2 regions of the Streptomyces huasconensis genome follow, and region 2 is predicted to be linked to the other one. Evidence: riboswitches for the same ligand, from Rfam matches in the RefSeq annotation. Region 2 holds a riboswitch; the other holds the start of a gene.
What was found. Region 2 has a riboswitch for cyclic di-AMP ahead of J2N69_RS27900 (M23 family metallopeptidase). Riboswitches for the same ligand answer to the same signal wherever they lie in the genome.
Positions count from the first base shown of each region.

Region 1: it holds a riboswitch for cyclic di-AMP, as region 2 does, so the genes downstream of both, J2N69_RS01975 (C40 family peptidase) here and J2N69_RS27900 (M23 family metallopeptidase) in region 2, are expected to answer to the same signal.

Region 1 is NZ_CP086119.1:445,615-450,468, forward strand. It holds gene J2N69_RS01955 (winged helix-turn-helix transcriptional regulator) at 1-164, opposite strand, end outside; gene J2N69_RS01960 (RidA family protein) at 268-669, shown strand; gene J2N69_RS01965 (ATP-dependent Clp protease proteolytic subunit) at 782-1,417, shown strand; gene J2N69_RS01970 (hypothetical protein) at 1,425-1,733, shown strand; cyclic di-AMP (ydaO/yuaA leader) riboswitch at 2,136-2,303, shown strand; gene J2N69_RS01975 (C40 family peptidase) at 2,307-2,780, shown strand; gene J2N69_RS01980 (LysE family translocator) at 2,931-3,548, opposite strand; gene J2N69_RS01985 (LysR family transcriptional regulator) at 3,703-4,620, shown strand; gene J2N69_RS01990 (ATP-binding protein) at 4,649-4,854, opposite strand, start outside.
Region 2 is NZ_CP086119.1:6,135,427-6,140,280, forward strand. It holds gene J2N69_RS27890 (M16 family metallopeptidase) at 1-1,170, shown strand, start outside; gene J2N69_RS27895 (M16 family metallopeptidase) at 1,167-2,552, shown strand; cyclic di-AMP (ydaO/yuaA leader) riboswitch at 2,769-2,930, shown strand; gene J2N69_RS27900 (M23 family metallopeptidase) at 2,944-3,747, shown strand; gene J2N69_RS27905 (GntR family transcriptional regulator) at 3,972-4,658, shown strand.

The DNA.
Region 1 (4,854 bases), 5.7 Mb from region 2:
TCGTCCCGCAGGGCGCTGAAGCGCAGCGTGCCGTCACCGAGCGCCTCGATGATCAGGAGCGCCCACTTGTTGGCGACGTCCGAGAAGATCTCCCGCGCCAGCGAGTCCGCGCGCCTGAGGTCCGCGTCCTCAGGCAGGCCCTTGAGCAGTTGTTTGGTCACCATCAGGTTCCCCAGTCACCGAAAAGTGCGTTCTTCCAGGTCGGCGGTCACTCTCCTACAGTTCCCGGGTAACCACAAGAGAGCACCTCAGGGAGGGGCGGACACCATGACAGCCATCGACGTCTTCGAGCACGGCATTCCGGCCGAGAGCGACTTCGGCTACGCGCAGGCGATCAGGTCCGGCGAGCTGATCCACGTCTCCGGACAGCTCTCACTCGACGAGGCGGGCGCCTTCCGCTATGCGGACGACTTCACCGCCCAGCTCCAGGCGACGTACACCAACCTGGACAAGATCCTGGGCCATTACGGCGCCACCCGGCGCCAGGTCGTCTCCCAGAACCTGTATGTGGTGGACCTTCGGCAGTACGCCACGGCGGCAGCCGAAGGCAACCTGGCCTATTTCGGCGGCCACCGTCCCGCCAGCACGGTCGTCGGCGTCACCGACCTGACCTTCCCCGGCCAGGTCGTCGAGATCAGCTTCGTCGTCGACATGCGGCTGCCCGCCTGATCGCACTCGCCTCGCAGGTGGACCTGGGCATCCCCTCACGCACCGAACGTACGTCCTGTACATTTTTGACGGAGCTGGTCTCGTCCGTCGACCCGTACAAGAGAGGCGTGCCATGTACCGTCCGTCCGCCCGTCATGTCCTGCCCGAGTTCACCGAGCGCACCAGCTCGGGGACGCGGACCATGGACCCGTACTCCCGGCTGCTCGAAGAGCGGATCGTCTTTCTCGGCACGCCTGTTGACGACACGTCGGCGAACGACGTGATGGCGCAGTTCATGCATCTGGAGTACCTCGCGCCGGACCGTGACATCTCGCTGTACATCAACTCCCCCGGTGGCTCGTTCAGCGCGATGACCGCCCTCTACGACACGATCCGGTTCGTCAGCTGCGACGTGGAGACGATCTGTCTCGGCCAGGCCGCCTCGGCCGCCGCCGTCCTGCTGGCGGCCGGCACCCCCGGCAAGCGGTACGCACTGCCCGGGGCCCGGGTCCTGATCCACCAACCCTCCTTCTCCGAGCCGATCCAGGGGCAGGCCAGCGATCTGGCGATCCAGGCCGACGAGATCGCGCGGACCCGGGAACTCCTCGAAGAACTGCTCGCGCGGCACACGGGACAGAGCCGTGAGCGGATCACCGCCGACATCGAGCGGGACAAGATCCTCGACGCCCGGGCCGCCGTGGAGTACGGGCTCGTGGACCGGATCGTCGCGAGCCGCAAGACCTCGTCCGGCACGCACGGGACGAGGTGACCCGCGGATGCTGCCACCCGAGCTGCCCCCGCTGCCCGCTCTGACCCGCGCGGAGGCCGAGCTGATCGACCGTTACCTGGAAGTCGTCGACCTGCTCGGCCGGATCAACCCCGCCCGCACCGAGCACACCTACGGCGGTCTGCGCGCCGCACAGGCCCTGGTCGGCCGGGCGACGGCCCTGCGGGACGCGCTGACCCTCATGCATCAGCGCGGCGAGAACGAGGTCCACGCCGCCACGCTCGCCCGGGCGCTGCGCGTCCTGGACGGCGAGCGGCGGGCCGGGCGGGTGGGCGTGCCGCCGTCGGCGGGCCGGTGAACCGCCCGCCGACGGCCTCCCGCCCGCGGGAGGCGGCCACCCGCTGAACGACGCGTTCCGTTCGGTAGAACGTCCGGTTCCGTTTCGAAACGGACCAGATGGGCTACCTCAGTTGGCGTATTTGGGACTCCCTTATCACGCGGCCGGGAGTTGCGCGAAACACCTACGACGAGAGCGGAATGGATCGTTCCAGTGCTGGTCGAACCGTCGTCAGACACGGCCGCGGAAGGTCGAATTCGGCAGCGTCCACCCGAACAGGTCAGTCGTGAGTAGCCTCACAAAACGTCGTTTCGACTCGGTTTTCGAGCTGTTTTCGGGTCAAGATCCCTTCCGACGACATGCCTCCGCCACAGCGGCGGGGCGATCCGGGCGGACGCCGAGTCCTGCCGCCGCCCGGATGACCGGTCGACATCGGTGCATCGGCAGGAGTGGAGGACCCAATCAAGGCGGGCCCGTCCGGAGAGTCCGGACGACGCCCTTGGGGTGAAGCCGCAGAGCATGACGCGGCCGGGCATCTTCGCCTGCCCGAACCCGACAGGTCATCCTTCACAGGCGGCTGACGAAGGGTTACGCATGACCGCGCTGAATCACGTTCCGTCGCTGCTCGGCAGGACCGGGGCCGTCTCGGCCCTCACCCTCGCCGTTGTGGGCGGCACCGTCATGGCCCCCGGGCTCACGTCGGAAGCCGAGGCAGCCACCCACGGAACGAAAGCGCTCAAGATCGCGGCGTCCAAGAAGGGCTCCCCGTACAGCTATGGAGCGGTGGGACCCCACCGCTTCGACTGCTCGGGCCTGACGCTGTACTCGTACAAGCGCACGGGCAAGAAGCTGCCGCGCACGGCCGCCGCGCAGTACAACAAGACGCGGCACATCGCCAAGTCCCAGCGGGCCCGCGGTGACCTGGTGTTCTTCCACTCGGGCCGCAACGTCTACCACGTCGGGATCTACGCGGGTGACGGCCGCATCTGGCACGCACCGAAGAGGGGGACCGTGGTACGCAAGGACAAGATCTGGAGCAAGAGCGTCTGGTACGGCCGGGTCCGCTAGCCCGCCTGCCGCGCCCGGCCGGCCGCGGGGGTCCGTGGACCCGCATACCGCGCCCGGCCGGGCACACGCCCGGCACCGTCCGCAGTGCGTCCGGCACGGCGGGCGGGGCCGCGCGACGAGAGGCCGCCCCCTCCGCGTGAGGGGGCACCCTCACGTCCGCAGGGGTGCGAGGAGCAGCGCCAGGCCCAGCGCGCCGAGCGCGGCGCCGGTGACGGCTTCGACGGCCCGTGCGGCGCGCGGCCTGCGCAGCCACCTGCCGAGCCGGTCCACCGTGAGGGCCACGACCGGGAACCACAGCAGGGCGAGCGCCACGACGACGCCCGCGAGCAGCAGCGTCCTCGGCATCGCCGGGCTGCCGTCCGGCACGAACTGCGGCAGCACACTGAGGAACGTGAGGGACGCCTTCGGGTTCAGCGCGTTGGTGAGGAAGCCCTCCCGCAGACCGCCGCCCCGCTCCATCGGCTCGTGGCCCGTGGACGGCCGCGGCCGCGTCGCGGAGCGCACTGCGCGCCAGGCGAGATACAGCACATAGGCGCCGCCGACGATCTGCAGCGCCCCGAACAGCGCGGGCACGGCCGTGAGGACCGCCGCGACGCCCGCGACCGCCAGCGCTGTGTGCACCAGCAGCCCCGCGACGACACCGACCGCGCAGGCGACTCCCGCCCTGCGTGAGGAGAGGGCGTTGCGTACGACGACGGTGAAGTCGGCGCCCGGCAGGGCGACGATGCCCGCGGCGACGCCCGTGAAGGCGACCAGTTGTGCGTCCATGCCGCCCAGCCTGCCGGGCGCGAGCCTTCAGCAGGTATGTGGAATATCCTGGGTCTGCCTTAAGCATCCGTTTAGCCCGACCCTACGCGCCCGGTCCTGTGCCCGGCCCTACGCCCGGCCCTGCCGAAGCGCGCGCCGCCGACGGGAGATCCGTATGTACGACCCCACGCGGCTCGCCGCCCTGATCGCCGTCTCCGAGGCCGGTTCGATCACCCGCGCCGCCGAGCGCCTCGGCTACACCGTCCCCGCGCTCTCCCAGCAGCTGGCCAAGCTGGAGCGGGAGGCGGGCGCCGCGCTTCTGGTGCGCCATCACCGCGGGGCCCGGCTGACGGGCGCGGGCGAGCTGCTGGCGGGGCACGCCCGCCGGGTGCTCGACGAGATGGAGCGGGCCCGGCACGAACTGGCGCGGCTCGCCGGGCTCTCGGGCGGGAGGCTGCGCCTCGGCACCTTCCAGACGGCGGGCATCCACCTGCTGCCGCCCGTCCTGTCGGCGTTCCGCAGGGCCCATCCGGAGGTGGGTCTGACCGTGACGGACCGCGAACCACCGTCCGGTGTCGCGGCCGTGGCGGAGGGCGCGGTCGACCTCGCCCTCACCCATACGTACGAGCCCGCCGACCCGGTGCCGCTGCCCGCCGCGGTGTCGGCCGAGCCCGTCCTGGTGGAGGAACTGGTCCTGGTGACCCAGCCGGGGCACGCCCTCACCAGCGGCACGTCACGGCTGCCGCTCACCGGGCTGACCGGTCAGCCGGTGATCAGCATGGCGCCCGATCACCCGCCCCGGCAGGCCGTGGAGCGCGCCCTCGCCGAGGCCGGGGCGGCGCCCGCCGTCGTGGTCGACACGCCCGGCTACGCCTTGGTCTGCGCCCTGGTCAGCGCGGGGCTCGGCGTGGCCGTGGTACCGGAGATGGTGGCGCGCACCGCCTCGACACCGGTCGGCATGCGGCTCCTCGACCCCGGCGACCTGCGGCGGACGATCTCGGTCGCGTACCGCACCGACGAGTCGAACCCCGCGGCGGATTCCTTCCGGGCGCTGCTGCGCGGGGCGTTCGGGCGCTCGGCGGCCGCGGGCTGAGCCGGCCGGGAGGGCCAGGGGCGCGACGTCAGCGGTGCCCCTGCTGGACGGGCACCGTCCAGGGCAGGGAGATCCACACGGTCTTGCCGCCCTCCGCCGTGGGGCTGACGGAGAGCTTGCCGCCGCATTCGACGGCCAGCCAGCGGATGATGACCATGCCGCGGCCGTTGTCCTGCTGGACGGCGGCCGGCAGCCGCCGCGGATGGCGTGGGTGGCTGTCGGTGACGCCGATCC
Region 2 (4,854 bases):
TTCCAGGGCTCGAAGCAGGTGCACGGCAACGGCCACTTCGAGCTGGTCCAGGGGGCGGGCGGCTCCCTCAACGGCACGACCAGCTTCGAGCGCACCAACTACTTCGAGACGATGCCCGCGCACCAGTTGGAGCTGGCCCTGTGGCTGGAGGCCGACCGCATGGGCTCGCTGCTCTCCGCGCTCGACGAGGAGTCCATGGAGAACCAGCGCGACGTCGTCAAGAACGAACGCCGCCAGCGCTACGACAACGTCCCGTACGGCACCGCCTTCGAGAAGCTGACCGCCCTCTCCTACCCGGAGGGCCACCCCTACCACCACACGCCGATCGGCTCCATGGCCGACCTGGACGCGGCCACCCTGGAAGACGCGCGCGCCTTCTTCCGTACGTATTACGCGCCCAACAATGCCGTCCTGTCGGTCGTCGGCGACATCGACCCGGAGCAGACGCTCGCCTGGGTGGAGAAGTACTTCGGGTCGATTCCCTCGCACGACGGCAAGCAGCCGCCGCGGAACGGCTCCCTCCCGGAGCGCATCGGCAAGGAACTGCGCGAGGTCGTCGAGGAGGACGTGCCGGCCCGCGCCCTCATGGCCGCGTACCGCCTCCCGGAGGACGGCACGCGCGCGTGCGACGCCGCCGACCTCGCCCTCACCGTCCTCGGCAGCGGCGAGTCCTCCCGGCTCTACAACCGCCTCGTGCGCCGCGACCGTACGGCCGTCGCCGCGGGCTTCGGCCTGCTGCGCCTCGCCGGCGCGCCCTCGCTCGGCTGGCTGGACGTGAAGACCTCCGGTGACGTCGAGGTGCCGGTCATCGAGGCCGCCGTCGACGAGGAGCTGGCCCGCTTCGCCGCGGAGGGCCCCACTCCGGAGGAGATGGAGCGCGCCCAGGCCCAGCTGGAGCGCGAGTGGCTCGACCGGCTCGGCACCGTCGCGGGCCGCGCGGACGAACTGTGCCGGTACGCGGTCCTGTTCGGCGACCCGCAGCTCGCCCTCACCGCCGTGCAGCGCGTGCTGGACGTCACCGCCGAGGAGGTGCAGGAGGTCGCCAAGGCCCGCCTGCGCCCGGACAACCGAGCGGTGCTCGTCTACGAACCCCTGGCCGCCGACGACGAGGCCGCCGAGGGCACCGAGGCCGCCGCCGAGACCGCAGAGGAAGAGGAGGCGGCGAAGTGACCGAGGCCGCGACGATGCAGTTCCACCCCCAGCCCCAGGCCGGCACGGCCAAGCCGTGGGCCTTCCCCGCCCCCGAGCGCGGCACGCTGCCCAACGGCCTCACGGTGCTGCGCTGCGACCGCCCCGGCCAGCAGGTCGTCGCCGTGGAGGTCCACCTGGAGGCGCCCCTGGACGCCGAGCCGCAGGGCCTCGACGGCGTCGCCACGATCATGGCGAGGGCCTTCAACGAAGGCACCGACAAGCACTCGGCGGAGGAGTTCGCCGCCGAGCTCGACCGGTGCGGTGCCACCATGGACGCGCACGCCGACCACCCCGGCGTCCGCGTCTCCCTCGAAGTCCCGGTCTCCCGCCTGCCCAAGGCGCTCGGCCTGCTCGCCGACGCCCTGCGGGCCCCCGCCTTCGCCGACAGCGAGATCGAACGCCTCGTACGCAACCGCCTGGACGAGATCCCGCACGAGGCGGCCAACCCGGCGCGGCGCGCCGCCAAGGAGCTCTCCAGGCAGCTCTTCCCGGCGAGTTCGCGCATGTCGAGGCCCCGCCAGGGCACCGAGGAGACGGTCAAGGCCATCGACTCGGCCGCGGTCCGCGCCTTCTACGAGACGCACGTCCGGCCGGCCACGTCCACGCTGGTGATCGTCGGCGACCTCGCCGGCACCGACCTGGACGCCGTTCTCGCGGACACCGTCGGCACCTGGACGGGCGACACGGCCGAGCCCCGCCCGATGCCCGCGATCACCGCCGACGACACGGGCCGCGTCGTCATCGTGGACCGCCCCGGAGCCGTGCAGACGCAGCTTCTGATCGGCCGCATCGGCCCGGACCGGCACGACCGGGTCTGGCCCGCCCAGATCCTCGGCACGTACTGCCTGGGCGGCACCCTCACCTCCCGCCTGGACCGCGTCCTGCGCGAGGAGAAGGGCTACACCTACGGCGTACGGGCGTTCAGCCAGGTCCTGCGGTCCGCCCCGGACGGCACGGGCGCCGCGATGCTCGCCATCAGCGGCTCCGTCGACACCGCCTCGACGGGGCCCGCGCTGGAGGACCTCTGGACGGTCCTGCGCACCCTCGCCGCGGAGGGCCTGACCGACGCGGAGCGCGACGTGGCGGTGCAGAACCTGGTGGGCGTGGCCCCGCTCAAGTACGAGATGGCCGCCTCCGTGGCCGCCACCCTCGCCGACCAGGTCGAGCAGAACCTCCCGGACGACTTCCAGGCGCGCCTGTACCGGCAGTTGGCCGCGACCGGCACCGTGGAGGCCACCGCGGCCGTCGTGAGCGCCTTCCCGGAGGACCACCTGGTGACGGTCCTCGTCGGGGACGCCGCGCAGATCGAGGAGCCCGTCAGGGCGCTCGGCATCGGCGAGGTGACGGTGGTCGCGGGCTGAGGCCCCGTCAGGACGCCAGTTCGGTGGTAGCGCGACCCCGGTGACCGTTTCGGTGACCGGGGTCGCCTACTCCCCATATGTCCGAATTCATATGGTGGTTGCATGTCTGGCGTGTGGCGTGCGCTACAAAAACGGCCTTCTGTTTGTCGATTGAAAGACGGTCCGTTTAGCGTCAGTCCGACTGTTCGTCACGCATCACGTCGCATCCGCGGCACCGGACAGCCATCGCCGAGTCCCCGTACGGCGCGAGCCAGGGGAGCCGGGGACCCACACGTCCCTTGGGGTGAATCGGGCACCTTGCCGTCAGGCGAGGGACTCGTAGGAGACCTTCCTGCTCCGAACCCGTCAGCTAACCCGGTAGGCGAGAAGGAAGGAAAGGATCAGCCGCTTCATGGCGTTCACCCGTGCCACCGGGAAGCACCGTCGTCCCAGCCGCCTCACCCGCACGACCGCGAACGTCGCGGGAGTGGCCGCGATCACCACCACCGGTGTCATCGGAGGCCTGGCCGCTCCGGCGCTCGCCGCCGCCGACGACGCCGCTCTCGAACACACCGGGCTCACCCAGGCGATCTCCGTCGGCGACTCGCTCGCCGACAGCATCGACGCGCAGGCCGCCGCCCAGCGGCAGGCCGCCGACGACGCGGCTGCCGCCAAGAAGGCCGAAGAGGCCGCCAAGAAGAAGGCCGCCGAGGAGAAGCGCAAGGCCGAGGCCGAGCGCAAGGCGAAGGCCAAGCAGGAGCGCGAGGCCAAGGAGCGCGCCGCCCGCGCGGCCGAGCGCAAGCGCCTGAACACCTACGTCTCCCCGATCTCCGGCTCGTACGTCTCCACGGGCTACCAGACCGGCGGCGCGATGTGGTCCTCCGGCAGCCACACCGGCGTCGACTTCCACGCCGCGTCCGGCACCCCGGTGCACGCGGTGGGCGCCGGTACCGTCGTCGAGGCGGGCTGGGGCGGTGCCTACGGCAACAACGTGGTCATCAAGATGAACGACGGCACGTACACCCAGTACGGCCACATGTCGTCCCTCGGCGTCACGGTCGGCCAGACGGTCACCCCGGGCCAGCAGATAGGCCTCTCGGGCTCCACCGGCAACTCCAGTGGCCCGCACCTCCACTTCGAGGCCCGCACCGGCGCGGAGTACGGCTCGGACATCGACCCCGTGGCGTACCTTCGCTCGCACGGCGTCAACGTCTGACCTCTCCGACGCGCTCAGCGCCTCACCGAAGGCCCCGGCTCTTGCGAGCCGGGGCCTTCGCCGTTTCCGGCGCCGTTTCCAGGCCCGCCCGCGCTTGGCCAAAAGATATCCATGAATTCCGGCCCCCCATCGGAAATTCCGAAGTCCTGCAATAGAGTCGCGAGACAGTCACGCACGAGTGTCGGTCGACCGCGTTTCGCGGGGATCAAAGCGGAGGTCCGGTCATGCGCATTCCCGCGCAGTCGGTATGCACGGCCATCCGGGACGACATTGTCGCCGGGGTCTACGAAAGGGGCGGCCGGCTCACCGAGGAGCTTCTCGCACGTCGCTACGGCGTCTCCCGCGTCCCCGTGCGCGAAGCCCTGCGCACCCTGGAGGCCGAGGGTTTCGTCGTCACGCGCAGGCACGCGGGCGCCTGTGTCGCCGAGCCCACGGAGCAGGAGGCCGCCGATCTCCTGGAGCTGCGCACGGTGCTCGAACCGCTCGCCGCGGCCCGCGCCGCGCACCGCCGCACCGAGGCGCACCTCAAGGTCCTGCGCGGGCTCGTGCGGCTGGGCCAGGAGCGCGTGCGGAGGGGGCAGGGGGAGGATCTGCGCTCGCTGGGCGGCTGGTTCCACGAGACGCTCGCCCAGGCCTCCGGCAGCCCCGGCCTCATCACGCTGCTCACCCAGCTGCGGCACAAGCTCGCCTGGATGTACGTCGTGGAGCCCCCGGCCGCGCCCGCCGTCTCCTGGTCCGAACACGCGGCGATCGTCGACGCGGTGGCCCGCGGGGACGCGGAACGGGCCAGGACGCTCACCGCCGGCCACGCGGGCCGGGTGACGGCCGCGCACCGGTTGCGCCATGCGCGGCGGGACGACCGCGTGAGGGACATGCAACAAGCCGTAAACACGGTGGGCCTCCCGAATTAACGCGCGAGCCGTATACAAAGAGGGTGGCCGTCAGGAGAGCGCCCCCGAAAAAGAGCCGAGGGTTTTGGCGCTGCCGGGTGGTTATCTTTGCTGGCGAATTCACCGGCCGCCCCGCAGGTCATAATCCGACCGCCGAAAGGCCGCGAGCGAAAACCGGGCGGAAGGCTCGGCGAAAGGTCGGGTGGAAACCGAACGA